Regions from separate parts of the Pseudomonas sp. ASL4 genome, predicted to be linked through region 1. Evidence: riboswitches for the same ligand, from Rfam matches in the RefSeq annotation. Region 1 holds a riboswitch; the other holds the start of a gene.
The links. A riboswitch is a leader RNA that binds a small molecule or an ion and turns the genes downstream of it on or off. The one in region 1 is predicted to bind cobalamin.
Positions count from the first base shown of each region.

Region 1 (14,661 bases):
GTCAGCATTCTATTGCTGCTTTCAAGCTGGGGCGCCGATGCGCAAAGTCCCGCCATTTCCTATACCCGAGATATTCAACCGATCTTCACCGAAAAGTGCGTGGCCTGCCACGCGTGCTACGACGCCGCCTGTCAGCTCAATCTGGGCAGCGGTGAAGGGGCGGCCCGCGGCGCGACCAAGATTGCGGTCTACGACGGCGAGCGCAGCGTCGCATCCTCGCCAACCCGACTCTTCTATGACGCCTTCGGTAAACTGGCCTGGCAGCACAAGGACTTCTATTCGGTCCTCGACGCCCAAGGCAGCCAGGCAGCGTTGATGGCACGGATGCTTGAGCTGGGCCACAAAACCCCGCTAACGCCTAACGCCAAGTTGCCGGAAGACATCGTGCTGGGCCTGAATCGGGAAAACATGTGCGCCATGCCGGCGGAGTTCGATGGTTATGCCGGCGCGCACCCGAAAGAAGGCATGCCGCTGGCGGTGACCGGCCTGACAAATCAGCAGTACCAGACCCTGCAACGCTGGCTCGCCGCCGGTGCGCCGATTGATGAACAAGGCCTGGTGCCCAGCGCCAGGGAAGCGCTGCAAGTGGTGCAGTGGGAAAATCTGCTCAACGCACCGGGCGCTCGTGGCAGCCTGGTCGGGCGCTGGTTGTTTGAACACTTGTTCCTGGCGCATATCTACTTCAAGGATGGCGAGCCGGGGCATTTTTTCCAGTGGGTGCGTTCGCGCACGCCGACCGGCCAGCCGATCGACCTGATCAATACCCGCCGGCCGAACGACGATCCGGGCACGCAGATTTATTACCGGTTGTGGCCGGTGCAAGGCGTGATCGTGCAGAAGACCCACATCACTTATCCGTTGAGCGCGGCGAAGCTGTCCCGGGCCAAAAGCCTGTTTTTCAGCGGCAATTGGCAGGTCAACGCCTTACCGGGTTACGGCCCGGAGCGCCGGGCCAATCCGTTCACCACGTTTGAGGCTATCCCGGCCCAGGCGCGTTATCAGTTCATGCTCGATAACGCCGAGTACTTCGTGCGCACCTTTATTCGCGGTCCGGTATGCCGTGGGCAGATCGCTACAGATGTGATTCGCGACAACTTCTGGGCACTGTTCCAGGCCCCGGAACACGACCTCTACATCACCGATCCGAACTATCGCGGCAAGGCCACGCCGCTGCTGGCAATGCCGGGGCAGAACGACGACGTCGGCAGCGTGTTGAGCCTGTGGCATGACTACCGCAACAAACGCAACGAATACGAAGCCCTGCGCCGGGACAGCTACGCCGAGGCGCCGGCGCCGAGCTGGTCGACGCTGTGGGCCGGTAACGACAACGCGTTGCTGACGATCTTCCGCCACTTCGACAGTGCCTCGGTGAACAAAGGCCTGATCGGTGACGTGCCGCAAACCATGTGGCTGTTCGACTTCCCGTTGCTGGAACGCACGTATTACCAGTTGGCGGTGAATTTCGACGTGTTTGGCAACGTCTCCCATCAGGCCCAGACGCGGCTGTATTTCGACCTGATCCGTAACGGCGCCGAGCAGAACTTCCTGCGTTTGATGCCGGCCGATTCGCGCAACGACTACCTCGACGATTGGTATCAGAGCGGCGGCAAGTTCAAGATGTGGCTGGATTACGAGTCCATCGACAACGACAAGCCCAGCGCGCTGACACTCGACGAAAAAGACCCGAAACGGGATTTCGCCATGCAATTGCTGGCCCGTTACGGCGACCTCAACGCCACGCCGGATCCGATTAACCGTTGCGATGGTGCGTATTGCTCGCGGCCGAACATCGACCCGGCGTTGCAGAACGCCGAACAAGCCTTGAGTCGCCTGACTTCGCGTCCTGCAGCGGGTTTGAAGGTCATTGATCAGTTGCCGGAAGCGACGATGTTGCGTATCGAAACCGCAAGCGGCAAACGCGAGATCTACAGCCTGCTGCGCAACCGTGCCCACAGCAACGTGGCATTCATACTCGGTGAATCCCTGCGTTATCAGCCGGGGCTCGACACGTTGACCATTTACCCAGGTGTGCTCAGCAGTTATCCGAACTTCATGTTCAACATTCCGGCCGAGCAGGTGCCTGAGTTTGTCGATGCGATGGAAAGGTCGAAGGACGCTGACAGCTTCGAGAGGATCGTTGAACGCTGGGGTGTTCGGCGCAGTCATCCGCAGTTCTGGTTCTACTTCCGCGACCTGAGCACGTACATCCACGAAACTGACCCGGTGGAAGAGGGCGTGCTGGACATGAACCGCTACGAGAATCTTTGATCGACCTTTAAAGACCAATCACTGTCCCACCGGTAGGAGCGAAGCTTGCTCGCGAAGGCGGCGGTACATTCAACAATGATGTTGACTGACGCGCCGCTTTCGCGAGCAAGCTTTGCTCCTACAGGGGGCTTGCGGTGGTTTGTGAATTTCGATTGGAGGGCCGTCGATGTTGATTTCTGTACAAGCGCTGCGCGCCATCGCAGCCTGGGCGGTGGTCTGCCACCATTTCATGCAGATTTTCTTCGACTTCAAGGCTCGCGGGCCGGTGGGGCAGGCGTTTATCGACAAGGGCGCCGTGGGCGTCGACATCTTCTTCGTCATCAGCGGTCTGGTGATCTTCCTGTCCACCGAGGCCAAGTCGCTGCCGCCGGCGCGGTTTCTGCTGTATCGAATGTGCCGCATCGTCCCGGCGTACTGGCTGTACACGGTGCTGATGGCGCTGGTGGTGGTGTTCGCTCAACCGGTGTTGCCGGATCAGACGGTCGACTGGTCGCATTTCCTGCTGTCGCTGTTGTTCATTCCTACGCAAAACCCCGGCGGCTACGGGATTTATCCGACGCTCAATGTCGGTTGGACGCTGAATTACGAAATGCTGTTTTACCTGCTGTTCGCCTGGGCACTGCTGTTTCGCTTGCAGGTCAGGTTGCTGATCGTCGCGGCGCTGCTGTTCGCGGTGTGCCAGGCCTGGACCGGTTATGGCTGGATCAGCCAGTTCTACCGATCCGACATCGTTTATGAGTTTCTGCTGGGGATTGCCATTGGCATGGTCTACCGCAAGGGTTGGATCAAGCCCGGTTTATGGCTGCCGCTGCTGGGGATCGCTGGTGCCTTACTGACGATTTATCATCTGCCGCCGGCACCGCGACTGCTGGCCTGGGGTTTGCCGAGTGCCGTGTTGGTGATGGCGTGCATCGCGCTGGAACGTTATTTCAAGAACAATCGGGTGTTCGAACTGCTCGGTAATTGTTCCTACTCGGTCTACTTGATGCATGTGCTGGTGCTGTCGGCCGGCGGATTTATCGCACAACAGTACGATGTGAATCCTTACGTCATGTTTGCCGTTTGCGCGGCCACCATTGGCGTGGCTTCCTGGGCAAGTTACGAATGGGTGGAAAAACGCAGCTATCGGTGGCTTAAAGCCTGGATCGACGGCGAAACAGTTGCTCAGCCCGTGCAAGCTCTTTCCCGACAAAAATACTAGGACTTTGTGCGGCGCGATGATTGGCGTAAACTGCGCCCAAGCCTGCGAGGAGTTTCCATGACCGCTATTACCATCACTGACGCCGCCCACGATTATCTGGCTGATCTGCTCTCCAAGCAGAACACCCCGGGCATCGGCATCCGCGTCTTTATCACCCAGCCTGGCACCCAGTACGCCGAAACCTGCATTGCCTACTGCAAGCCGGGCGAAGAAAAACCTGAAGACACTGCGTTGGGGCTCAAAAGCTTCACCGCTTACATCGACTCGTTCAGCGAAGCCTTCCTGGACGATGCGGTTGTCGACTACGCCACCGACCGCATGGGCGGCCAACTGACCATCAAGGCGCCAAACGCCAAAGTTCCGATGGTCAACGCTGACAGCCCGGTCAACGAGCGCATCAACTACTACCTGCAAACCGAAATCAACCCGGGGCTCGCGAGCCACGGCGGTCAGGTTAGTCTGATTGATGTGGTCGAGGACGGCATCGCCGTTCTTAAGTTCGGCGGCGGTTGCCAGGGCTGCGGCCAGGCGGACGTCACCTTGCGCGAAGGCATCGAGCGCACCTTGCTCGAGCGCATTCCCGAGCTCAAGGGTGTACGCGACGTGACTGACCACACGCAGAAAGAAAACGCCTACTACTGAGTAAGGTGTTCGCTGCGACATAAAAAACGGCGCCCCGTGAGCGCCGTTTTTTTATGGGTGGTCGATTTTCCTATGGCTGCCATGACCTGTGGCGAGGGGGCTTGCCCCCGTTCGGCGGCGAAGCCGTCGCAAGACCTAAAATGCTGGGGCCGCTTCGCAGCCCAACGGGGGCAAGCCCCCTCGCCACAGGGTTGTGTGTGAACTCAGGGCCTGTAGAGATGCGCATGCCCCGCGCGATACAGCGACGATTCACTAAATTGATCGCTGCCCAACACCCGACCCACCAGTATCAACGCCGTACGCCGAAACCCTTTGGCCTCGACCTTTGCGGCAATGTCCGCCAGCGTCCCCACCACCCAATCCTGATCCGGCCAGGTCGCGCGGTGAATCACCGCAATCGGGCAGTCGGCGCCGTAATGCGGCAGCAATTCGGCGAGGATCTTCTCCAGATGATTGACCCCTAAATGAATCGCCATGGTCGCCCCGTGTTGCGCCAGGCTGCCTAGCTCTTCGCCGGCCGGCATCGCGGTTTTGTCGGCGTAACGGGTCAGGATCACGCTTTGCGAGATGTCCGGTAAGGTCAGTTCGGCGCCCAGTAGCGCAGCGCAGGCGGCGGTAGCCGTGACGCCCGGGATGATTTCGAACGGTATATCGAGTTCACGAAGGTAACGAATCTGCTCGCCAATAGCGCCATACAGGCTCGGATCGCCCGAATGAACACGGGCCACATCCTGCCCCTTGGCGTGGGCGGTTTTGATCAGTTCGATGATCTGTTCCAGGTGCAGTTCGGCGCTGTTGACCACCGTTTCAGCCTGGTGGCCGTCCAGCACGGCAGCCGGCACCAGGGAGCCGGCATAGATGATCACCGGGCAGCTGCGAATCAGCCGCTGGCCTTTGACGGTGATCAGTTCCGGGTCGCCGGGACCTGCGCCAATGAAGTAGACGGTCATCGTCCGTTCCTTTGAAAAAAGAGTCTGTGAGAAAAAGGGCTGTGCAAGGCTTCAGATGAAGATTGCTCATGATCGAAGGTGGGGATTATCGGGTTTTTACGCGGCACTGGCCAATGCGAGGGTGGCCTGAGCGTATTTTTGCCTGGGAATCAGCAGCTTCGCCGGTGCCTGGGCCAAGTGTTCGGCGAGTGCCAGGGCGGCACTTTCCGCTACGCCGTAGCAGCCGGTGCGTTCGAAGGCGATCTGCGAATGGTGGCTGAGCTGTGGCTGATAACCGGCCAATTGTTCGCTGCTGAAGTACATCACTTCTAGCCCAAGCTGCGCGGCCAATTCGATCAGGCCAGGCTCATCACGTTTCAGGTCGATGCTGGCCAGGGCCTTGATCGCATGAAGTTCGATTTGATGCGCCTGTAATGCCTGATCCAACAGCGCCCGCAACGTGCTGGCGGGGCAGCCGCGCTGGCAGCCCAGGCCGACCACTAAGGTCGGCGCTGCGCTGTTATCCGTCATGCGTGGTATTGGCCATCGCTTTTGCGGCGGAACAACCAGGCGCTGATCAGGCCCAGGGCCAGCCAGAACGCCACGTTGGTCAACTGCGAAGCGATTTTGAACTGAGATTCCAGGGCTTGCGGGGCCAGCATCGAGTGGACTTCCGGTTGTGGCGCGCCGATTACATGCGGTACCGCCAGAATCGCCACCCCGAAGATTTTCATCAGCCAGTGACGGCTGAACACGATCAGCGCGATGCCGACAGCGGTAGAAGCCGCAGTGCCGACCCACCAGATCTGCCGTTGCGCCAGATCGGCGGCGGCAGTGCCCGGCAGTTCCGGCGGCAGACCGAGGGTCGGCGCCAGCACAAACGTCGCGTAACCGGCCAGGCCCCAGAGCAGGCCTTGAGCGGTTTTGGTCGGTGCACGCAAGGTGTACAGGCCGGCGAGCATCAGCGCAAAACCAACCGCGACTACCAGGTTACCGCCGGTGGTCGACAGCACGCGCTGCCAGCCGTCTTCCGGCTCCCAGGCTTCGGCGTCGTGGGTGTGAGCAGCCATGGCGCCTTCGGTGTGCTCGTGAGCTACAGCGGCGGCAGGTTCGGATTTTTCGTAGGTTTCCGCCTGAAGAATCAGCGGGGCGACCCAGAAGCTTTGCAGCAGGGTCAGCAGCAGGGCGGCGAGCAGCCCGGTGAAACCTGCGGTTTGAGCGATACGCTTGATCATGTCAGCAGGTCTCAATGGCACGGGAACGCGGAGCTGTGACGGGTATCGTGCGCAGCGTTGTGCACCGCTTCGATGTGCGAGAAACCGGCGAAATACACCAGGCACGCGCCGAGGATCGACGCGCAAGCGGCGGCGGTCAGGCGTTGGCTCAGGGTTGTGGTGGTGCTTGCAGTGCTGTGGTCGGTGCTGCTGATGATCGACATGGCGCTTCCCTCTGGTCTGTCAGCGGGTGAATAGAGCGCATGCAAACCCCTGCGAGCGTGCGCGCAGAGACTTAAACAGCGCCCGCCCACCGCGGGTTTGTTATTCAGTGATCGTACTGGTCACTTTGTGTTGCGGGCCGGTCTCCGGGCTCGCGAGGGGTCAAGGCTTACGCCGGAACCTGCAAGAATCGCCTTCCCATGCCGAACTGCTGGCACAGTGGATCTGATTCTTCACTCGCTTACCGTTGCGGGGGCAGCACCGGACTGACATGGCTTTAGAGTAAAGCACATGATTCACCGGTTTCCCGTTTCACCCTGTGAAGGGCACCCGTAACAAGGCGCACAGGAGACCATGGGCGGGGCGGGGGAGTCAATTGGCAAGGGTTCTCAGTTAGCTTTTGTGGCGAGGGAGCTTGCTCCCGCTGGGTTGCGAAGCGACCCCCTTCATTCCTTCAGACAAATGTTGCAAGCAAGTCTTGCGACGGCTTCGCCGCCGAGCGGGAGCAAGCTCCCTCGCCACAGGGGATCGCTAGCGTCTCATGAACATTGACCCGCCCCCACACCATGCGTAGCCTTGCGCTTTCGAGGTTCTTCGGCGTTTGCCGAAGCTAAGAAGGGAACGCGGTCGATGCCGCGGCTGCCCCCGCAACTGTGAACGGTGATGTTCGCTGCCACGCCACTGCACGCTCCAGCCATGGAGCCCGCGGGAAGGCGCAGCAAACGCCAGTCTAACGACAGGCACACCGTCAGCCAGGAGACCTGCCTCGAAACGAATTCTCACTACAACCGGGCGGGGTGATCCGGTGGCGAAATCTTCCGCGCATCCTTCGCCGCGGTCGTCGTCCCGTTTGCCCGCCACCTTGCCAAAGGGCATCCGATGAAAACACTGGCCAAACTCCCCGTCACCATCGTTACCGGCTTCCTCGGCTCGGGCAAAACCACCTTGCTGCGCCATATGCTCGACAACGCGCAAGGTCGCCGCATCGCGGTAATCGTCAACGAGTTTGGCGAGCTGGGCATCGACGGCGAAATCCTCAAGCAGTGCTCCATCGGCTGCACCGAAGAAGAAGCCAACGGCCGCGTCTACGAACTGGCCAACGGCTGCCTGTGCTGCACCGTCCAGGAAGAATTCTTCCCGGTGATGCGCGAATTGGTGGCCCGTCGCGGCGACCTCGACCACATCCTGATCGAAACCTCGGGCCTGGCCCTGCCAAAACCACTGGTGCAAGCCTTCCAGTGGCCGGAAATCCGCAGCGCCTGCACCGTTGACGCTGTTATCACCGTGGTCGACAGCCCGGCCGTGGCCGCCGGCACCTTTGCCGCGTTCCCGGACCAAGTCGACGCCCAGCGCAAACTCGACCCGAACCTGGACCACGAATCGCCGCTGCACGAACTGTTCGCCGACCAACTGGCCAGCGCCGACCTGGTCATCCTCAACAAGGCTGACCTGATCAGCCCTGAAGACCTGGCCCGCGTGCGCCTTGAAGTCGCCGAAGAACTGCCGCCCGCAGTAAAAATCATCGAAGCCAGCAGCGGCCGCGTGCCGTTGGACGTGCTGATCGGCCTCGGCGCCGGTTCCGAAGAACACATCGACAGCCGTCACAGCCATCACGACCATCACCACGGTGAAGGTGATGACGACCATGATGATCATGACCACGACGCCTTCGACTCGATCTCCATCGAGCTGCCGCAAGCCGACGAAAGCCTGCTGATGGATGCGTTGACCCAACTGGTGGTCAAGCACGGCATCCTGCGCGTAAAAGGCTTCGCCGCGATCCCGAACAAGCCGATGCGCTTGCTGATCCAGGGCGTGGGCACGCGTTTCGACAGGCATTTCGACCGTCAGTGGGGCGCCGAAGAAGCGCGCACCACCCGTTTGGTGTTGATCGGCCAGGAACTGGATGCCGCTCAACTCGAAGCGCAATTGCGCGCCGCGCTCAGCGTTTAAGCCATGCATTTGCTTAGGACCCAGCCCGGCGGTTTCGTGTCGGATGACAACATTGCCGACCTCGGACAAACCCCCGCCGAACTGGTGATCCTGTGCAGCGGCGATTCCAGCCTGGCGCTGCTCGCCGAAGCGGCGCAGCAGTTGCCCGATGACTACCCGAGCGTGCGCTTCGCTAACCCGATGCAGGTGCAGAATCACGCTTCGGTCGACTTGTACGTCGACGAAGTGCTGCGTCACGCCAAGGTGATTTTGATCTCGCTGCACGGCGGCATCGCCTATTGGCGTTACGGCGTCGAGCGGCTCGTCGAGCTGTCCGAGCGGGGTGTGCAACTGATTCTGGTGCCCGGCGATGACCGCCCGGACCCCGAGCTCAGCGACTTGAGCACCGTCGTCGCGCAAGACCGCGATCGTCTGTGGCAGTTTCTGCGTCAGGGCGGCATGGCCAACGCCCTGGATTTTTTCCGCTGTTTGGCCAATCGCTGGCTGGATCGCGATTACGCCTGGGCCGAGCCGCAAACCCTGCCGCGCACCGCGATCTACCACCCGAATAAAAGCCCCGCTGAACTGAGCGATTGGCAAGCCGACTGGCAGGCTGATCAACCGGTGGCGGCGGTGCTGTTCTATCGCTCGCATTTGCAGGCGGCGAACACCGGTTTCATCGATATTTTCTGCCAGCGTTTGCAGGCGGCGGGGCTGAACCCGTTGCCGATAGCGCTGGCCAGTTTGAAAGAGCCCGGCTGCCTGACAGTGGTCGAGGACTTGCTGGACGAAGTCGAAGCGGCGGTCATTCTCAACACCACCGGTTTCGCCCAATCCAGCCCCGAAGCGCCGCACTTGCGGCCGTTTCGCCGCAACATTCCAGTGATCCAGGCGATCTGCGCCCAGGACAACGAACCCGGCTGGCGCGCCAGCGAACAAGGCCTCGGCCCACGCGATCTGGCGATGCACATCGCGCTGCCGGAACTCGACGGGCGCATCATCAGCAGGCCGATCAGCTTCAAGGATCTGGCCTGGCGCAGCGAGCGCAGTCAGTCCGACGTGGTCTGCTACCGGCCGCAACCTGAGCGCATGGACTTTGTCGCCGAACTGGCGCGGCGCTGGATCGATCTGGCGCGGGTGCCCAACGGCGAAAAACGCATCGCGCTGATCCTCGCCAACTACCCGACGCGCGATGGTCGCATCGGCAACGGCGTCGGTCTCGATACGCCGGCGGCGGCGCTGAACATCCTGCGTGCGCTGTATAAAGAAGGCTACCCGCTGCCGGCCGAACTACCGGACAGCGGCACCGCGTTGATCCAGCAATTGCTCGGTGGTGTCAGCAATGACCTCGACACCCTCGACCAGCGCCCATGCATGCAAAGTCTGGCGCTGGACGACTACTTTTTGATGTTCGACGCACTGCCTGAAGCCAATCGCCAAGCGGTGCTGGAACGTTGGGGCCCGCCGGAAAACGATCCGATGTTCCGTGGCGGACGGATGATGATTGCGGGTTTGCGCTTCGGCCTGACCTTCGTCGGCATCCAGCCAGCCCGGGGTTATCAGGTCGATCCGAGCGCGGTCTATCACGATCCAGACCTGGTGCCGCCCCACGGGTATCTGGCGTTCTATTTCTGGTTGCGCAACACCTACGGCGCCCACGGCGTGATCCACGTCGGCAAGCACGGCAACCTCGAATGGCTGCCGGGCAAGGGGGTCGGGCTCTCGGAAAACTGCTGGCCGGACGCGTTGCTCGGGCCGCTACCGAACATCTATCCGTTTATCGTCAACGACCCGGGCGAGGGCGCGCAGGCCAAGCGGCGTACGCAAGCGGTGATCATCGATCACCTGATGCCGCCGCTGACCCGGGCCGAAACCTACGGTCCACTACGTAACCTTGAACTGTTGGCGGACGAGTATTACGAGGCGCAGTTGCTCGATCCGCGCCGCGCCCGGGAGTTGCAGCGCGACATCCTGCAACTGGTGCGCGACACCCACATCGACCGCGAACTGCAACTCGACGAAAAACTGAATAGCGATGCCGACGCGGCGATCTGGTTGCCGCGTCTGGATACCTACCTGTGTGATTTGAAGGAATCGCAGATCCGCGATGGCCTGCACATCTTCGGTGAATCGCCGACCGGGCGTTTACGCATTGATACGTTGCTGGCCTTGCTGCGGATTCCGCGTGGTGACGGGCGTGGTGCGCAATCGAGTTTGCTGCGGGCGTTGGCCAAGGCGTTTGTGCTGGGCTTTGATCCGCTGGATTGCTCTTTGGCCGATCCGTGGACCGGGCCAAGACCGGCCGAACTGCAACAGGTGAGCGATGAAGCCTGGCGCACGGCGGGTGATACCCGTGAGCGTCTGGAATTGTTCGCCGCGCAACTGATTTCGCAGACCTTAAACCAGCCTCAAGCCCAACCCGGCCCCTTAGGATACGAGCCTCTGTGGCGAGGGGGCTTGCCCCCGTTGGACTGCGCAGCAGTCCCGTCTTTTGAGGCCGCTTCGCGACCCAACGGGGGCAAGCCCCCTCACCACAAAGGCTCGCTCCCACAGGAGGCGGGTTGGGCTGACGTGAATGCGATCATCGACGGCCTCCGCGAAGTCGTCGCTCCAAGACTGGACGCGTGCGGCCCCGCGGAAATGCGCGGCTTGCTCGACGCCCTCAGCGGTCGTTTCGTCCCCGCCGGGCCAAGCGGTGCACCGAGTCGCGGTCGCCTCGATGTACTGCCCACCGGGCGCAATTTCTATTCGGTGGACGTGCGCAACCTGCCGACCACCACGGCGTGGCGCATCGGCTTCCAGTCGGCCAACCTGATTCTCGAACGGCACTTGCAGGACCACGGCGATCACCTGCGTCAGCTCGGCCTGTCGGTCTGGGGCACGGCGACCATGCGCACCGGCGGCGACGACATCGCCCAGGCTATGGCGCTGATGGGCGTGCGACCGGTCTGGGCGACGGGCAGTCAGCGGGTCGACGACTTTGAAATCCTGCCGCTGAGTTTGCTGGACCGCCCGCGGGTGGACGTGACCTTGCGGGTGTCGGGGTTCTTTCGTGATGCCTTCGCCAACCTGATCCGGCTGTTCGATGCTGCCGTACAAGCAGTCGCCGCGCTGGACGAGCCGGACGATCTCAATCCGTTGGCTGCCAAGGTTCGCGCCGAGCGTGAAGCGTTGCTGGCCTCGGGTCTGGATGAAGACGCGGCCCAGCGTCAGGCCGGTTGGCGGATTTTTGGGGCGAAACCCGGTGCCTATGGCGCGGGAGTGCAGGGCGCCATCGACGGGCGCCTGTGGCAAAGCCGCGAGGACTTGGCCGAGGTGTACCTGAACTGGGGCGGTTACGCCTATGGCGGTTCTGACGAAGGCACCGCCGCCCGTGAACAGTTCGCCCAGCGCCTGAGCCAGGTGCAAGCGGTGCTGCAGAATCAGGATAACCGCGAGCATGACTTGCTCGATTCCAATGACTATTACCAGTTCCAGGGCGGTATGCTCGCCGCCGTGGAAAGCCTCAGCGGCGAAGCGGTGGCCAGTTATCACGGCGATCACAGCCAGCCGGATTTGCCGAAGATCCGCACGTTAAAGGAAGAGTTGAACCGGGTGATACGTTCCCGGGCGGCGAATCCGAAGTGGATCGACGGGGTCAAACGGCATGGCTACAAGGGCGCTTTTGAACTGGCAGCGACGGTTGATAACCTGTTTGCTTTTGATGCGACTACGCAGTTGATCGACGATCACCAGTACGCGTTGCTGGCGGATGCCTACCTGCTGGACCCGGCGACCCGGGATTTTGTCCGCGAGCACAACCCGCATGCCTTGCGTGATATGACTGAGCGGATGCTCGAGGCGCAGCAGCGGGGGATGTGGAAAGAGCCAGGTGAGTACCGCGAGGCGCTGGAGAATTTGTTGCTCGATATAGAAGAAGACAGCTAGCACGCTTACCCCCTGTGGGAGGTTTGCCTGATGCACCTACCGACCATGACCGAGATTTAATAATGACCGACACCCCCCATTTCCCGCTCTCCGCCGTGGTCGGCGCCGACGATTTGAAGCTCGCGCTGTACCTGACCGCTATCGACCCGAAAATCGGTGGCGTACTGATCGAAGGCCCGCGCGGTATGGCCAAGTCGACGCTCGCTCGGGGTCTCGCCGACCTGCTCGCCAGCGGTCAATTCGTCACCTTGCCTTTGGGGGCCACCGAAGAGCGACTGGTCGGCACCCTTGACCTCGACGCCGCCCTGAGCGAGGGTCGTGCACAGTTTTCCCCCGGCGTGCTGGCCAAGGCTGACGGCGGCGTGCTTTACGTCGATGAGGTCAATTTGCTGCCCGATCACCTCGTCGACCTGCTGCTCGATGTGGCCGCCAGCGGCACCAACCTGGTCGAGCGTGACGGCATTTCCCATCGGCATTCGGCGAAGTTCGTGCTGATCGGCACCATGAATCCCGAAGAGGGTGAACTGCGTCCGCAACTGCTTGACCGCTTCGGCCTGAACGTCGCGCTTAGCGGCCACACCGCACCGGCCGAGCGCGGTCAGATCATCCGTCGGCGACTGGATTTCGACAGCGATCCTCAAAGCTTCTGCGCTGAGTGGGAAAACCAGCAGCAATCCCTGCGCGAACGCTGCCAGCAGGCGCGCAGCGCATTGGCGAGCATCCCTCTGGATGACGCAGCGCTCGCGCAGATAACCGAGCGCTGTTTTGCTGCGGGTGTCGATGGCCTGCGCGCCGATCTGGTCTGGCTGCGCGCCGCACGGGCCCATGCGGCTTGGCGCGGGGCAAAAGCGATTGCCGAGGAAGATATCGACGCGGTCGCCGAGTTTGCCTTGCGCCATCGCCGCCGCGAACAGACGCCACCGGCACCGCAACAAAGCCAGGCGCCCTCCAGCCAAAACGACAACCCGAGCGAAGGCCAGGGCCAGTGGGGCGAAATGCCCGCCCAGGCACTCCCGGTCGGCGCCCGACGTGACGTGCCGAGCTGGCCAAAAAAGCCCTAGGCATTCGCCCTCGATCTGACGCGGGGGCGAATGCCAGACCCCGCGCCGGACGGCTGGACAATGGCCGACAAGGCAAGCGCCGCGCCGCACCCCAAGGTTCGATCAACTGGCCCGGCACCTTGCTCAATGGGCGCCCGCGTCAGCATGAAGATTTGCTGTTTCATCTGCGCACTCGTTCGGCCCACGAACTTTGGCTGGTGATCGTCGACGCTTCGGCCTCGACCCGGCGTCATCAGGCGTTGAGCGATGCCAAGGGCTTGTTGGCGCAACTGTTCGACGACGCCTACCGGCAGCGGGCGCGTCTGGCGTTACTGACTGCCAGCGGCAGCGCGCCGAAGTGGCAGGTGCAAGGATTGAAGGCTTCCAGCGGTTTACGCGACTGGCTGGATCGGCTGGGCGCGGGCGGTGGCACGCCGTTGCTCGCGGCGCTGAGTGAGGCGGGGCAGTGGTTGAGCGCTCGGCAGAAACGCTTTCCGGCGGAGCAGCAGCGATTGTTGCTGGTGACCGATGGGCGATTGAAAGAATGGCTGGGGTTGCCGGTGCTGGAATGTCCGGGGCTGCTGATTGATATCGAGCGCGGGCCGATTCGGCTTGGGCGGGCTAAGGTGATGGCTAGCGAGTTGCGGGCTGAGTATCGGCATATTGATGAGCTGATTTCAGGCTGAGTACTCGGGTGTTTGTGCCGGCCTCTTCGCGAGCAAGCCCGCTCCCACAGGGGATCTTCGCTGTGACAGAGATCCCCTGTGGGAGCGGGCTTGCTCGCGAAAGCATCCCCTCGCTTTAGGATCAGCCCCCCAAATCGGCATCGCATACCCTATGCTAACCAAGCCAACCCATTCACAGGAGTGACCCATGCGCGTTCTAGTCGCAAACAGTCAGGATGATTTCCGCGTCAAAGCCTACGCCGGCACCAACGGCGTGTTGTTGGCCATGGACCTGGCCGATCCCCGCCGCAAAGGCTTGCTGGGGTTTGCCATCGAAAAACAGCAGGGCGACAAACCCTGGGAGTTCCTGTTCAACAGCCTGACCTTTCCCGGCAAGGTCCATACCTTCCCCCAATACGCCGCCACCCCCAGCGATATCGCGCCGCTGCAGAAGTTTCGCTGGGCCGATTACGCCGTTATTCCGGGGACGACGATGAATTACCGCGTCCACCTGGCCTACGGCACGCCCGATGCGGTGCAACTGGGTGAGTTTCTGGAGCTGTCGATCACCGCCGACAATGGCCTGCCGAAAAACCAGAGCGTGATCTTCAACCGGGCCGT
Region 1 covers NZ_CM155280.1:5,016,803-5,031,463, reverse strand. Annotated here, with positions in the region: gene AC1MEW_RS22700 (fatty acid cis/trans isomerase) at 1-2,268, shown strand, start outside; gene AC1MEW_RS22695 (acyltransferase family protein) at 2,435-3,469, shown strand; gene nfuA (Fe-S biogenesis protein NfuA) at 3,527-4,111, shown strand; gene cobM (precorrin-4 C(11)-methyltransferase) at 4,315-5,061, opposite strand; gene AC1MEW_RS22680 (cobalamin biosynthesis protein) at 5,158-5,571, opposite strand; gene AC1MEW_RS22675 (CbtA family protein) at 5,568-6,275, opposite strand; gene AC1MEW_RS22670 (CbtB domain-containing protein) at 6,287-6,478, opposite strand; cobalamin riboswitch at 6,597-6,825, opposite strand; cobalamin riboswitch at 7,047-7,259, shown strand; gene cobW (cobalamin biosynthesis protein CobW) at 7,356-8,429, shown strand; gene cobN (cobaltochelatase subunit CobN) at 8,433-12,335, shown strand; gene AC1MEW_RS22655 (magnesium chelatase ATPase subunit I) at 12,398-13,396, shown strand; gene AC1MEW_RS22650 (vWA domain-containing protein) at 13,516-14,061, shown strand; gene AC1MEW_RS22645 (phospholipase D-like domain-containing protein) at 14,249-14,661, shown strand, end outside.

Region 2 (14,661 bases), 1.2 Mb from region 1:
GTTCACGTCATCTGTTATCCAGCATCGCAAACCAGGTGGGTGGTGCTCGGGTGACTGCGGGGTTAGGCGTTCATCGCGCCTGGCCCCGCATCGAATTCGGTGTGGTGTGCTGCAATCGCCCAGGCGATTCTCGCCAGTTTGTTGGCCAGTGCGCAGACCACATGATTGGAGTGATGGTTGTCCCATAGCCGTCGGACCCAGTCCGCCAGCGCTCCTTTCTGTCGATCCAACTGCATCAGATAGACGCGGGCACACTGGATCAGCAGACGTCTCTGGTTTCGGTCACCCCGCTTGCTGATGCCTAAAAGTACGGTTTTTCCGCCCGTGGAGTGTTGTTTGGGCACTAGCCCGATCGAGGCCGAATAGCCTCGGCCGCACTTGAACTGTTTGCCATCGCCCAACTCGGCAGCCAGGACGCTGGAGGTGATCGGGCCGACACACGGCATCGTCATCAAGCGAACAGCCAGATCATCTTCAGCGGCTTGGCACTCCACTTCCTTATCCAAAGCCTTGACCTGCTCGTGCAAGTAATTGAAGTGCTCACGCAGCCTGGTCAGTAGTTTTTTGATGGAATCGGGAAGTGGATGCGCTTCAAGCAGCGCTGGAAGATCTTTGATGGACTTGAAGCCTGGGGCCAAGCTGATTCCGACTTCCAGGAGGGCTGCGTGAATCCGATTGACGGTAGCAGTACGTTCTTTGATGAACGAATCACGTGTCGAGTTGAGCATGGCCAGCGCCTGCTGAGCCTGATTCTTAGGCGGCACAAAGCGCATTGTTGGACGAGTTGCAGCCTCGCAGATCGCTTCGGCATCAGCGAAGTCGTTCTTGTTGCTTTTCACATACGGACGCACGAGATGCGGAGCAATGAGTTTGGGTATATGCCCCAGTCTTGAGACTTCCTGCGCCATGAAGTGGGCTCCGCCGCAAGCTTCCATCGCAACGGTGCAGGGTTCGAGATTGGCCAGATGCTGGATGAGCGCCGCCCGATTAAACTTTTTGCGGTAAAGCTCATGACCACGATCATCTTGTGCATGCAGATGAAAGCTGTGTTTTCCCAGATCGATGGCGACAATAGCTACTTTGTTCATGGCAACGGTCTCCGATGAGCCCCCTGTGAAAGCTTAGTGGGCGATCACAGGGGGCGGCGGGGGGAGCTATTTCATTATTTGTTATGTGTGTTGGCGTTGGAGGCTTATTTAGCCGCCGAAACCCGCCAAATCTTGTTCCCTACATCATCCGCCACCAGCAAATCTCCCTGCTGATCAATCACCACACCCACCGGCCGACCCATGGCATTTTCATCTTTATCAAGGAATCCGGTCAGCACATCCACCGGCTGCCCGGTCGGCTTGCCTGCCGCGAACGGCACGAAAATCACCTTGTAGCCGCTATGCGGTTTGCGGTTCCACGAGCCGTGCTGGCCGACGAATGCGCCGTTGGTAAACGGTGCAGGCAGTTTGCTGCCTTCGGCAAAGGTGAACCCCAGCGAGGCGGTGTGCGGGCCAACGGCGTAATCCGGGGCGATGGCTTTGGCCACCAGCTCCGGGTTCTGCGGCTCGACGCGCACATCGATGTGTTGCCCGTAATAACTGAACGGCCAGCCATAAAACGCGCCGTCCTTGACCGAGGTGATGTAGTCCGGCACCAGATCACTGCCGATTTCATCCCGCTCGTTGACCGAGGTCCAGAGCGCACCGCTGTTCGGTTCCCAGTCCATGCCGTTCGGGTTGCGCAGGCCCGAGGCGAAGATCCGGTGATTGCCGGTGGCACGATCCACTTCCCAGATCGCCGCGCGACCTTCTTCGGCCGCCAGGCCATTTTCGCCGACGTTGCTGTTGGAGCCCACCGTCACGTACAGCTTGCTGCCGTCCTTGCTGGCGATGACGTTTTTGGTCCAGTGATGGTTGATCGTGCCGCCCGGCAGATCGGTGACCTTAATGGGCTGTGACTTGATCGTCGTATCGCCGGTTTCATAGTGGAAGCGCAGCAGGCGATCCGTGTCGGCGACGTACAGGTCATTGCCGACCAGGGTCATGCCGAATGGCGAGTTGAGGTTTTCCAGGAATACCGTGCGGGTTTCGGCCACGCCATCGTGGTCCTTGTCCCGCAGCAGCGTGATGCGGTTCGGACTCGGTACGCCGGCACCAGCGCGGCCCATGACTTTCGTCATCACCCAGCCGCGAATGCCTTTGCTGTCATCGGGTTTGGGCGGTGCGTTGGTTTCGGCCACCAGCACATCGCCGTTGGGCAGCACGTAGAGCCAACGCGGGTGATCGAGGTTTTCGGCAAATGCCGCGACCTGCGTCCCTGCGGCCGCAATGGGTTTGGCGCCGGCCGGCCAGCCGATCGCCGGGGCGATGTTGACTGTCGGGATCAGGGTCTTGTTCGGTTCTGGCAGCTTGGGCGACGGTCCGGTGCCGTCCGAGACTTGCAGGCTGGAGGATTCACCACAGGCGGCGAGCCCTCCGGCGAGCGCTATGACGAGAACGAACTGAAGCTTGAGCATGCTGATCTTCTTCCCTATGAATGCATTGTCTTAATTATAGAGAAGAGAAAAGACGCGATGGTTCAACCCGTCAACCACGGGCCTCTTTGAACAGTACGGCGATACCAGGGTGATAGTTGCCGGCTTCGTTGCGCAACTTGCGATAGGCGTAAGGGAAATACCAGGCCACGGCGCAGGTGTGTTCCTTTTGCAGGTCGTCGACCATGTCCTGGAGTTCTTCCGGGGTGGCGCTGTGCTGGGCTTTTTGTGGCGCGGCGAACAGGCAGCCGAGTTTCAGGTCGCTGGCGTGGCTGATTCGCTTCGCCTCGCTGGTGATATCGGCCAGGGCTTGCGTCAGATTCAGGCTATTGACCCTTGGCCAACGCTGGGTGGCCTGAATAAAAGCGCGAGCTTCGCTGCTGGCAATCAACAAATCGGCTCGGGCATTGCGTTCGCCTTCTTCGGTCTGTTTGCGGCTCGGCGTCTGTTGCAACGTGACCATTTCGGCCATCCACGCGGCGGCCGAGAGCAGCCCGAGGTTGGCTTTTTCGTCGAACCAGTAAGGTGTGTCGTTATCGCCGCGCACGGCGTTGTAACGGTCGATACAGTCAAACCAGCGTTCCAGCAGCGGGCGCAGGAATTCCAGCTTCGGATTGCTGATGATCATGCCTTGCATGTGGCTCACCCTTGTTATTGTGTTGTGAGTTGTGGCTCTTTGATATCACTGCTGGGAGTGTGGCGCAAGATTGGCGTCAGTAAGTTGATCGACGGCAGTTTTTCGCCGGATGGCGCCCCGGCTTTAATTGACGCTCCACCCCCAACCCTCTAACCTTCGCGGCTTGTTTCAGGTGCTCTGTGACCGCGGTCGACAGAGTGAAACAGGGAAGCCGGTGAGTGATTTCTTCCATAGATGAAGAACCACGATCCCGGCGCTGCCCCCGCAACGGTAAATGAGAGAAAGCTGCGCCTGAGCCACTGTGTCTTAACTCGACATGGGAAGGCGCGCAGCCAGGCGTAATGCCGCTCATGAGCCCGGAGACCGGCCTGATCCATCCAGCGGCATCACGGTGGGCGATGCCAGGCTTCTTGCCATCTATTCTTGTGCCTGCCCGCCGTTATCCAGCCTCAACGGAGAGCTCCCCATGACTGATACCCCCGATCGTGACGAACGCCACCTGGCGCGCATGCTGCGTAAAAAAGCCGTGATTGACGAACGCATCGCCAATTCGCCGAACGAATGCGGCCTGCTGCTGGTGCTGACCGGCAACGGCAAAGGCAAAAGCAGCTCGGCCTTCGGCATGCTCGCCCGTTCCATGGGCCATGGCATGCAGTGCGGTGTGGTGCAGTTCATCAAGGGGCGCAACAGCACAGGCGAGGAGTTGTTCTTCCGCCGCTTCCCGGAGCAAGTGCGTTTTCACGTGATGGGCGAGGGCTTCACCTGGGAAACCCAGGACCGCCAGCGTGACATCGCCGCCGCCGAAGCCGCGTGGGCCGTGTCCCGCGAGTTGCTGCGCGATCCGTCGATTGGCCTGGTGGTGCTTGATGAGCTGAACATCGCCCTCAAACACGGTTACCTCGATCTCGATCAAGTCCTCAGCGACTTGCAGGCCCGTCCGCCGATGCAACACGTGGTGGTCACCGGTCGCGGCGCCAAGCCGGAAATGATCGAGCTGGCCGACACCGTCACCGAAATGAACGTGATCAAACACGCGTTCCAGGCCGGGATCAAAGCGCAAAAAGGCGTCGAGCTGTGAATCAACCACGTCATTGCCCGGCGGTACTGATTGCCGCGCCGGCCTCCGGTCAGGGCAAGACCACTGTCACTGCTGCGCTGGCCCGTTTGCATCGCAATCAGGGGCGCAAGGTGCGCGTATTCAAATGCGGCCCGGACTTTCTCGACCCGATGATTCTCGAGCGCGCCAGCGGTGCGCCGGTCTATCAACTGGACATGTGGATGGTCGGCGAGCAGGAAAGCCGTCGGCTGTTGTGGGAAGCGGCGGGTGAAGCGGACCTGATTCTGATCGAGGGGGTCATGGGCTTGTTCGACGGTACGCCATCCAGCGCTGACCTGGCGCGACACTTCGGTGTGCCGGTGCTTGGCGTGATCGATGGCACCGCCATGGCTCAGACCTTTGGTGCGTTGGCCCTGGGCTTGGCGCGTTATCAGCCGGACTTGCCGTTTGCCGGCGTGTTGGCTAACCGCGTCGGCACCTTGCGTCATGCGCAATTGCTTGAAGGCAGCCTGACCGAAGGCTTGCGTTGGTACGGTGCGTTGTCCCGGGAAACCGGGATCGAACTGCCGAGCCGTCACCTCGGGTTGGTGCAGGCCAGCGAGTTGAATGATCTCGATCTGCGCCTCGATGCGGCGGCCGATGCGTTGGCCAGTAGTTGCGAGGTGGCGCTACCACCGGCCGTCGAATTCGCCGCCCCGGATGTGATCAGCGCCGAGCCGTTGCTGGCGGGTGTGCGCATCGCCGTGGCCCGTGACGAAGCGTTCGCCTTCACCTACGGTGCGAGCCTGGATTTGCTGCGGGCGATGGGTGCCGAGTTGGCGTTTTTCTCGCCGATCCGCGACACCGAGTTGCCGGAGGCAGACAGCCTCTATCTGCCCGGCGGCTACCCTGAACTGCACCATGTCGCCCTGTCGCAAAACACTTCGATGCTCAACGCTATTCGCGCACACCATGCGGCGGGCAAGCCATTGCTGGCCGAGTGCGGCGGCATGCTGTATCTGCTCGATTCCTTAACCGATGTCGACGGCACTCGCGCTGAACTGGTCGGCTTGCTGGCGGGGGATGCGGTGATGCAAAAACGTCTGGCGGCGTTGGCGTTGCAAGCGGTCGAGTTGCCCGAAGGTTTGTTGCGCGGGCACACCTATCATCACTCGTTGACCAGCACTGAGCTTGAGCCGATTGCCCGGGGCCTGAGCCCGAATGGCGGGCGCGGGGCGGAGGCGGTTTATCGTGAGGGGCGGATGACAGCCTCTTATGTGCACTTTTATTTCCCGTCGAATCCGTCGGCGATTGCCGCTCTGTTTGCGCCTGATCTTGAGGCCGCCTTCGCGAGCAAGCCCGCTCCCACAGTTGACCGCGTTTCGTCAGGCAGCACGCCATCTAATGTGGGAGCGGGCTTGCTCGCGAAGCGGCCATGACCGACAACGCCTTCTCCGAAGCCGAACGCGCCGCCGTCTACCGCGCCATCGCTGAACGCCGCGACATGCGCCACTTCAGCGGCGGCACTGTCGAGCCTGAATTGCTGCGGCGCCTGCTCGAAGCCGCGCACCAGGCACCCAGCGTCGGCCTGATGCAGCCATGGCGCTTCATCCGCATCAGCGATCGAGCCCTGCGCGGCAAGATCCAGTTATTAGTAGAAGAAGAACGCATCCGCACTGCCGAAGCCCTCGGCGAGCGCACCGACGAGTTCATGAAGCTCAAGGTCGAAGGCATCAACGACTGCGCCGAAGTGTTGGTAGCAGCGTTGATGGATGATCGCGAACGCCACATTTTCGGTCGCCGCACCTTGCCGGAAATGGACATGGCGTCGCTGTCCTGCGCGATCCAGAATTTGTGGCTGGCGTCCCGCGCTGAAGGGCTGGGGATGGGCTGGGTGTCGCTGTTCGAGCCGCAAGCTCTGGCGGACCTGCTGGGTTTGCCTGTCGGTGCCAAACCGCTGGCGGTTCTTTGCCTGGGTCCGGTCAAGGAATTCTATCCGGCGCCGATGTTGGTACTCGAAGGCTGGGCGCAGGCGCGCCCGCTCAGTGAATTGCTGTATGAAAACTATTGGGGAGTGAGTCAATGAGTGTGGCGTTATTGAGTGTCGCCGCGGTTGCGCTGGATGCGCTGCTGGGTGAACCCAAACGCTGGCATCCGCTGGTGGCGTTCGGCCGTTTTGCCGATCGCATCGAGCAACGTTTCAACTCCGGCGGTCGCGGTTGGCGCAGTCACGGCGTCACCGCGTGGGTGATCGCGGTGTTGCCGCTGACCTTGTTGGTTACGGCGCTTTCCTGGGCGCCTTATGTCGGTTGGGTGGTCGAGATTCTGGCGCTGTATTGCGCCCTCGGCATGCGCAGCCTTGGCGAACACGTCGAGCCGGTGGCCAAGGCCCTGCGCAGCGATGACTTGGACGAAGCGCGTAAACGCGTGGGTTATCTGGTCAGCCGCCAGACCAGTGAGCTGGATAAAACCGAAGTCGCCCGCGCCGCCACCGAATCGGTGCTGGAAAACGGCAGTGACGCGGTGTTCGCTGCGCTGTTCTGGTTTGCCGTGGCCGGTGCGCCGGGCGTGGTGCTCTATCGACTCAGTAACACCCTCGACGCCATGTGGGGCTATCGCAACGAACGCTTCGAACGGTTCGGCTGGGCGGCGGCGAAAATCGACGACGTCCTCAACTACATTCCCGCACGTTTGGTGGCGTTGACCTACGCACTGTTGGGCAAAACCCGACTCGCATTGAAATGCTGGCGTACCCAGGGCCCGACCTGGGACAGCCCGAACGCTGGCCCGGTGATGGCGGCCGGTGCCGGTGCGCTGGGTGTCGAGCTGGGCGGGGCGGCGATTTATCACGGTGAATTGCATCAGCGTCCACAACTCGGTGAAGGCGCGCCAGCGGATGCCGACTCCATCGACCGTGGCTGGCAATTGGTCCAGCGCGGCGTATGGTTATGGCTGCTGATTCTCTGCGTGGGGGCTGAATTCTATGCTTGAGCACGGTGGCCGGTTGCGTAAGGCGGCGCTCGAATACGGCATCGCCGAAGCCGATTGGCTCGACCTGTCCAGTGGCCTGGCACCCTGGCCATTTGCGATTCCTGAAATTCCGTTACGAGCCTGGGCGCGGTTGCCGGAAACCGATGACGGTCTGGAGCAGGCTGCTTGTGATTACTACGGCGCCGCCCAGGTGTTGCCGGTCGCCGGTTCGCAGATGGCGATCCAGTTGCTGCCGCGTCTGCGCCGGGCCGGTAAGGTCGGCGTGCTGTCGCCGTGTTATGCCGAACACGCCGAGGCGTGGCGTCGTAACGGTTACATCGTGCGCGAAGTGCTGGAGCAGGAAGTCGACTTCTTTCTCGACAGCCTCGATGTGTTGGTAGTGGTCAACCCGAACAATCCCACGGGCCTGAGCCTGAGCCCGAATCGTCTGCTCGACTGGCACTCGCGGCTGGCCCAGCGCGGTGGCTGGCTGGTGGTGGACGAAGCGTTCATGGACAACACGCCGCACCTGAGCCTGGCCGCGTTTGCCAATCAGGTCGGGCTGATCGTGCTGCGCTCTTTCGGCAAATTTTTTGGCCTGGCCGGGGTACGGCTGGGTTTCGTCCTGGCGGAGCGCAAGTTGCTCAGATTGCTCGCTGAGCAAGTCGGACCGTGGGCGGTCAGTGGCCCGACCCGGGTGCTGGGCCAGGCCTGTTTGCAGGACACTGAAGGGCACGCCCGGCAACGGGTGCGCAGCGACGAGGCCAGTCAGCGCCTGGCTGCGCTGCTGGAACGATATGACCTTAAGCCGCAGGGCGGTTGTGCCTTGTTTCAATGGCTGATCACTGAGCGCGCCGAAGAGCTGCATGCATTTATGGCTCGGCGCGGGATCTTGCTGCGGTTGTTCACCCACAACAGCAGCCTGCGTTTTGGCTTGCCGGCTGATGCAACTGAAGAGGCTCGCCTCGAGCAAGCCCTGCAAGCCTTCGCCAAGGAAACCCGATGACTACGTTGATGGTGCAAGGCACTACGTCCGACGCCGGTAAAAGCACGCTGGTGACGGCGTTGTGTCGCTGGGTCACGCGCCACGGTGTCAGCGTTGTGCCGTTCAAGCCGCAAAACATGGCGTTGAACAGCGCCGTGACCGCTGATGGTGGCGAGATCGGCCGCGCGCAAGCGGTGCAGGCTCAGGCCGCCAACCTTGAACCGCACACCGACATGAACCCGGTGCTGCTCAAACCCAACAGCGACACCGGCGCCCAAGTGATCATTCATGGTCGCGCCGTCACCACCATGAACGCGGTCGCCTATCACGACTACAAAGCCATCGCGATGCAAGCGGTGCTGGCCTCACATGAACGGCTGAGCGCGGCTTATCCGGTGGTGATGGTCGAAGGCGCGGGCTCGCCGGCCGAGATCAATCTGCGCGCTGGTGACATTGCCAACATGGGCTTTGCCGAAGCCGTGGACTGTCCGGTGGTGCTGATCGCCGACATCAATCGCGGCGGGGTTTTCGCCCATCTGGTCGGTACGCTTGAGCTGCTGTCGCCGAGCGAGCAGACGCGGGTCAAAGGTTTCATCATCAACCGTTTTCGCGGTGACATTGCCCTGCTGCAACCGGGCCTCGACTGGCTCGAAGAACGCACCGGCAAACCGGTGATCGGCGTCCTGCCCTACGTCATGGACCTGCACCTGGAGGCTGAAGACGGCATCGATCAACGCCAGACCGACAAGGCTGACCAAGTGCTGAAAGTGGTGGTGCCGGTACTGCCGCGCATCAGCAATCACACCGATTTCGATCCACTGCGCCTGCATCCGCAAGTGGACCTGCAATTCATCGGTCCCGGCCAAGCGATTCCGGCCGCTGACCTGATTATTCTTCCGGGCTCGAAAAGTGTGCGCAGCGACCTCGCGTACCTGCGGGCCAACGGCTGGGACACCGCGATCTCCCGACACTTGCGCTACGGCGGCAAAGTGTTGGGGATCTGTGGCGGTCTACAAATGCTTGGTGAGCAGGTTCACGATCCGCTGGGCCTCGAGGGCGCGCCGGGTTCCAGTGCCGGTTTGGGTTTGCTGGCGTTCGAAACCTTGCTCGAAGCAGAGAAGCAGTTGCGCAATGTGCGCGGGCGTCTGGCGTTGGAAAATGCCGAGGTCAGTGGCTACGAAATCCATGCCGGCGTAACCACTGGACCGGCGTTGGAAAACGCTGCTGTGCAGCTGGACGATGGTCGCTGCGATGGCGCGCAAAGTCTCGACGGGCAGATTTTCGGCACCTACCTGCATGGGCTGTTTGAGTCACCGGCGGCGAGCAGTGCGCTGTTGCGTTGGGCCGGATTGCAGAACGTGCAGGCGGTGGATTATCACGCCTTGCGCGAACGCGATATCGAGCGGTTGGCGGATTTGGTGGAGAAGCATTTGGATGCCGCGCTGTTGCGTGAACTTTGTGGGTTTTAGGGTGGGTTTGATGGCCCCTTCGCGAGCAGGCTCGCTCCAACATTGGAATGCGATCAACTGTGGGAGCGGGCTTGCTCGCGAAGGCGTAATTCGCCTCACCGCCCATATAAAGGAATAAACCATGCTCCAACTAATCCTCGGCGGCGCCCGCTCCGGCAAAAGTCGCCTGGCTGAAAAACTCGCCACTGACAGCCAGCTCCAGGTGACCTACATCGCCACCAGCCAACCGCTGGACGGCGAAATGAACGAACGGGTGGCTCATCACCGCGCCCGTCGCCCCGTCGAATGGGCGCTGATCGAAGAACCGCTTGAGCTGGCCCGCGTCCTGCGCGAAAACGCCAGTGCCGAGCGTTGCCTGCTGGTGGATTGCCTGACCCTGTGGCTGACCAATCTGCTGATGCTCGACAACCCCGAGCGCCTGACGGCCGAGCGTGATGCCTTGCTGGACTGCCTGGCGTCGCTGCCGGGCGAAATTATTTTTGTCAGCAACGAGACCGGAATGGGTGTCGTGCCGCTGGGCGAATTGACTCGCCGCTATGTCGATGAAGCCGGTTGGCTGCATCAAGCCTTGGCTGAGCGCTGTCAGCGAGTCGTCCTGACCGTCGCCGGCCTGCCCCTGACTCTTAAAGGTAATGCGTTATGACTCAATCCTGGTGGCTCAACCCGTGCAAGCCGATCGATGCAGCAGTCGTTGAGCAGGCTGAAGCCCGTCAACAGCAACTGACTAAACCGGCCGGTTCCCTCGGTCGGCTGGAGTCGGTCGCCGTGCAACTGGCCGGATTGCAAGGGCAGGTCAAACCGAGCCTCGATCAACTGTGGATCGCGATCTTTGCCGGTGATCATGGTGTGGTCGCTGAAGGGGTGTCGGCGTTTCCCCAGGAAGTCACCGGGCAGATGCTGCACAACTTCGTCACCGGCGGCGCGGCGATCAGTGTGTTGGCGCGGCAGTTGGGCGCCTCCCTTGAAGTGGTCGACCTCGGCACGGTTACACCGTCCTTGAACCTGCCGGGCGTGCGGCATCTGAATGTCGGCCCGGGCACGGCCAACTTTGTGAACGGCCCAGCCATGACCGTCGCCCAGGGCGAACTGGCCTTACAGGCTGGTCGCGACAGCGTGTTGCGCGCCATCGCGGCGGGCGCGCAGTTGTTCATCGGCGGCGAAATGGGCATCGGCAACACCACGGCAGCCAGCGCTTTGGCCTGCGCCTTGCTGGATTGCCCGGTGGTGCATCTGACCGGGCCGGGCACTGGGCTGAACGCTGCGGGTGTCAGCCATAAAGCGCAAGTGATTGAGCGTGCGTTGGCCTTGCACGGCGCTCAGCGAGGGGATGCGCTGCAAACCCTGTTCAACCTCGGTGGTTTTGAAATTGCGGCGTTGGTCGGTGCGTACCTGGCGTGTGCCCAGGAAGGCATCGCGGTGCTGGTGGATGGCTTTATTTGCAGCGTCGCCGCGTTGGTCGCGGTGCGTTTGAATCCGCAATGCCGCCAGTGGTTGCTGTTCGGCCATCGCGGTGCCGAGCCGGGCCATCGCCATGTGCTGGAAACCCTGAACGCCGAGCCGTTGCTGGACCTCGGTTTGCGTCTGGGCGAGGGCAGCGGTGCCGCGTTGGCGGTGCCGTTGTTGCGTCTGGCGTGCGATCTTCACGGGCAGATGGCGACCTTCGCCGAAGCCGCTGTGGCGGATCGCCCGGCATGACCTTGCGCCTGGACCTGTTGCGCCACGGCGAGACCGAACTCGGTGGCGGCTTGCGCGGCAGCCTCGACGACGCACTGACCGACAAGGGCTGGGCGCAATTGCGTGCGGCAGTGATCGGGCAGGGGCCTTGGGATCGACTGGTCAGCTCGCCGTTGCAGCGTTGCGCACGGTTCGCCGAGGAACTGGGCGGGCAACTCGGCTTGCCGGTTCAGCTGGAAAAAGACCTGCAAGAACTGCATTTCGGTGCATGGGAAGGGCAGAACACGGCGCAGCTGATGAAAACCAGCGCCGAGGCATTGGGGTTGTTCTGGACCGATCCGTATTCGTTTACCCCGCCTGAGGGTGAGCCGGTAGCGGACTTTTCGGCGCGGATATTGGCGGCGGTCGAGCGGTTGCACGCGACCTACGCGGGCGAGCGCGTGTTGCTGATCACCCATGGCGGCGTGATGAAATTGCTGCTGGCCCAGGCTCGAGGCTTGCCCCGCGAACAGTTGCTCAATGTCGAAGTCGCCCACGCGGCGTTGTATTCGCTGTCGGTGGGTTCCGGCCTGTTGCTGCGGGAAGCGCTCTGATCATGTTGCCTTTCTGGATCGCCCTGCAATTTTTGAGCAGTCTGCCGATTCGACTCCCGGGCATGCCGGCGCCTCAGGAATTGGGGCGCTCGCTGCTGTTTTATCCGCTGGTCGGGCTGCTGTTCGGCGGGCTGTTGTTTGCGCTGAACGGGTTGTTGTCGGGCGCGCCGTTGTTGCTGCACGCTGCATTGTTGCTGACTGCTTGGGTGTTGCTCAGCGGCGCGCTGCACCTGGATGGCCTGGCCGATAGCGCTGATGCGTGGCTCGGTGGGTTTGGCGACCGGGAACGCACACTAACCATCATGAAAGACCCGCGCAGCGGGCCGATTGCGGTGGTGACCTTGGTGTTGGTGCTGCTGCTTAAATTCGCCGCGTTGCTGGCGCTGATCGAGCAGGGACACAGCGTAGTTTTGATCGTCGTTCCGTTGATTGGCCGTGCGGCGCTGTTGGGGTTGTTCCTGACTACGCCTTATGTGCGTGCCGGTGGGTTGGGGCAGGCGCTGGCTGATCATTTGCCGCGCAAGGCCGGTTGGCAGGTGTTGGCGGTCAGTGCGCTGGCGTGTGGTTTGATTGCTGGGCTGAGCGGCGTGTTCGCTATCGTGCTCGCGGCGGTGGTGTTTGTCTGGTTGCGGCAAGTTATGCAGCGGCGATTGGGTGGCACGACCGGCGATACGGCAGGGGCGTTGTTGGAGTTGTTGGAAATGGTGGTGTTGGTGGGGTTGGCGTTGGTCTGCTGACTGTTGGGGTGGATGTGCTGGCCCCTTCGCGAGCCTGCTCGCGATGGCGATCTGCCTGATAACGATATTCTTGAACCTTGCTTTCATTCAACCGCGGGTATATACACGCACGATGCTCGATTCCCAATGTTTATGTATCAACCTGCGTCGCGCCGCTCGTGGCGTCAGCAGGCATTACGACGGCGCTCTCGACGGCTTCGGGATCAACGTTGCCCAGTATTCTTTGCTGTGCAATCTGCAGCGTCTGGATCAACCGAGTATTTCCACCCTGGCCGAAGCCATGGGCCTGGACCGCAGCACCCTGGGGCGCAATCTGCGGGTGCTGGAAGGCGAGGGGCTGGTGGCGCTGAACGAGGGCGAGGATATGCGCAATCGCATCGTCAGGCTCACCGAGGCTGGCGCTGAGCGCCTGGCAGCGGCGTTGCCGGCCTGGGAAGCGGCGCAGCAGCGGCTGATTGATCGTCTGGGCGCCGAAAAACGTGAAACCTTGCTGAAGTTGCTGGACGAACTGGCTTGATGCCAGTTTGTTCGATCTTAAGCGGGTATATACCCGCTACCGGAGAATAAGAATGACATCGATGTGGCGTACGTGCGGTTGGGTGTTGGTGGGGAGTGCGCTGATTCTGGCGTTGTCTCTGGGCGTGCGGCATGGCTTCGGGCTGTTCCTGGCGCCGATGAGCGCTGAGTTCGGCTGGGGGCGCGAGACCTTTGCGTTTGCCATCGCCTTGCAGAACCTGATCTGGGGCCTGGCACAGCCGTTCACCGGCGCCCTGGCCGACCGCTTCGGTGCCGCAAAAGTGGTGTTGGTCGGTGGATTGTTGTACGCGGGGGGCCTGGTCTGCATGGGCTTGTCTGACTCGGCGGTGACCTTGTCCCTGAGTGCCGGTCTGTTGATCGGTATCGGCCTGTCAGGCACCTCGTTCTCAGTGATCCTCGGCGTGGTCGGGCGTGCGGTGCCGCCGGAGAAACGCAGCATGGGCATGGGCATCGCCAGCGCTGCCGGTTCTTTCGGCCAGTTCGCGATGTTGCCCGGTACGCTGGGGCTGATCGGCTGGCTCGGCTGGTCCGCCGCTTTGTTGGTGCTGGGCTTGCTGGTGGCGTTGATCGTGCCGTTGGTGAGCATGCTCAAGGACAAGCCGCTGCCGGTGCTTGGTCATGAGCAAACCTTGTCCGAAGCCCTGCGTGAAGCCTGTTCCCATTCCGGGTTCTGGCTGCTGGCGTTCGGATTTTTTGTCTGCGGGTTTCAAGTGGTATTCATCGGCGTGCACCTGCCGGCCTATCTGGTGGATCAACACCTGCCGGCCACCGTCGGCACCACGGTGTTGGCGCTGATCGGGTTGTTCAATATCTTCGGTACTTACACGGCAGGCTGGCTCGGCGGGCGGATGTCCAAGCCGCGCTTGCTCACGGGTTTGTACCTGTTGCGAGCGGTGGTGATCGGGCTGTTCCTGTGGGCGCCGGTCACAACGACCAGTGCTTATCTGTTCGGCATGGCGATGGGCTTTCTGTGGTTGTCCACGGTGCCGTTGACCAATGGCACCGTGGCAACCTTGTTCGGTGTGCGAAACCTGTCCATGCTCGGTGGGATTGTTTTCCTGTTCCACCAGCTCGGATCGTTCCTCGGTGGCTGGTTGGGCGGGGTGGTGTATGACCGTACCGGGAGCTACGACTTGATCTGGCAGGTAGCGATTCTCTTGAGTCTGTTGGCGGCAGCCCTGAATTGGCCAGTGCGTGAACGGCCGGTAGCGCGGCTGCAAACCCAGATGAGCGCGATATGAACAGTCTCTGGCCGCGAATAGTTGTAGCCGGTGTCGGCGCCTTGCTGCTGGCCCTGGCGTGGTGGGGTTGGCATCAGGGCGGGCTGGCGCTGATGCAATTGGGCATGGGCGCTTGCTAGCAGGATGTGAGGACGAGTAAGTTCGCTTTCTGACGATTCCTCAAGGATGCACCGACATGCTGATGCGCTGGCTCGCAGTCCCCGCGTTGCTGATGGCGTTTACCGGATTGGCCCAAGCGGCCGAGTGTCCGGAGCTGTT
Region 2 covers NZ_CM155280.1:6,191,740-6,206,400, reverse strand. Annotated here, with positions in the region: gene AC1MEW_RS28380 (IS110 family RNA-guided transposase) at 63-1,088, opposite strand; gene AC1MEW_RS28375 (PQQ-dependent sugar dehydrogenase) at 1,193-2,506, opposite strand; gene AC1MEW_RS28370 (hypothetical protein) at 2,577-3,161, opposite strand; cobalamin riboswitch at 3,315-3,547, shown strand; gene cobO (cob(I)yrinic acid a,c-diamide adenosyltransferase) at 3,628-4,239, shown strand; gene AC1MEW_RS28360 (cobyrinic acid a,c-diamide synthase CobB) at 4,236-5,636, shown strand; gene bluB (5,6-dimethylbenzimidazole synthase) at 5,633-6,283, shown strand; gene cbiB (adenosylcobinamide-phosphate synthase CbiB) at 6,280-7,188, shown strand; gene cobD (threonine-phosphate decarboxylase CobD) at 7,181-8,173, shown strand; gene AC1MEW_RS28340 (cobyric acid synthase) at 8,170-9,621, shown strand; gene cobU (bifunctional adenosylcobinamide kinase/adenosylcobinamide-phosphate guanylyltransferase) at 9,743-10,264, shown strand; gene cobT (nicotinate-nucleotide--dimethylbenzimidazole phosphoribosyltransferase) at 10,261-11,316, shown strand; gene AC1MEW_RS28325 (histidine phosphatase family protein) at 11,313-11,888, shown strand; gene AC1MEW_RS28320 (adenosylcobinamide-GDP ribazoletransferase) at 11,891-12,625, shown strand; gene AC1MEW_RS28315 (MarR family winged helix-turn-helix transcriptional regulator) at 12,738-13,142, shown strand; gene AC1MEW_RS28310 (MFS transporter) at 13,195-14,403, shown strand; gene AC1MEW_RS28305 (hypothetical protein) at 14,400-14,522, shown strand; gene AC1MEW_RS28300 (glutathione peroxidase) at 14,579-14,661, shown strand, end outside.
Region 2: another riboswitch for cobalamin. It lies ahead of cobO (cob(I)yrinic acid a,c-diamide adenosyltransferase); the one in region 1 lies ahead of cobW (cobalamin biosynthesis protein CobW).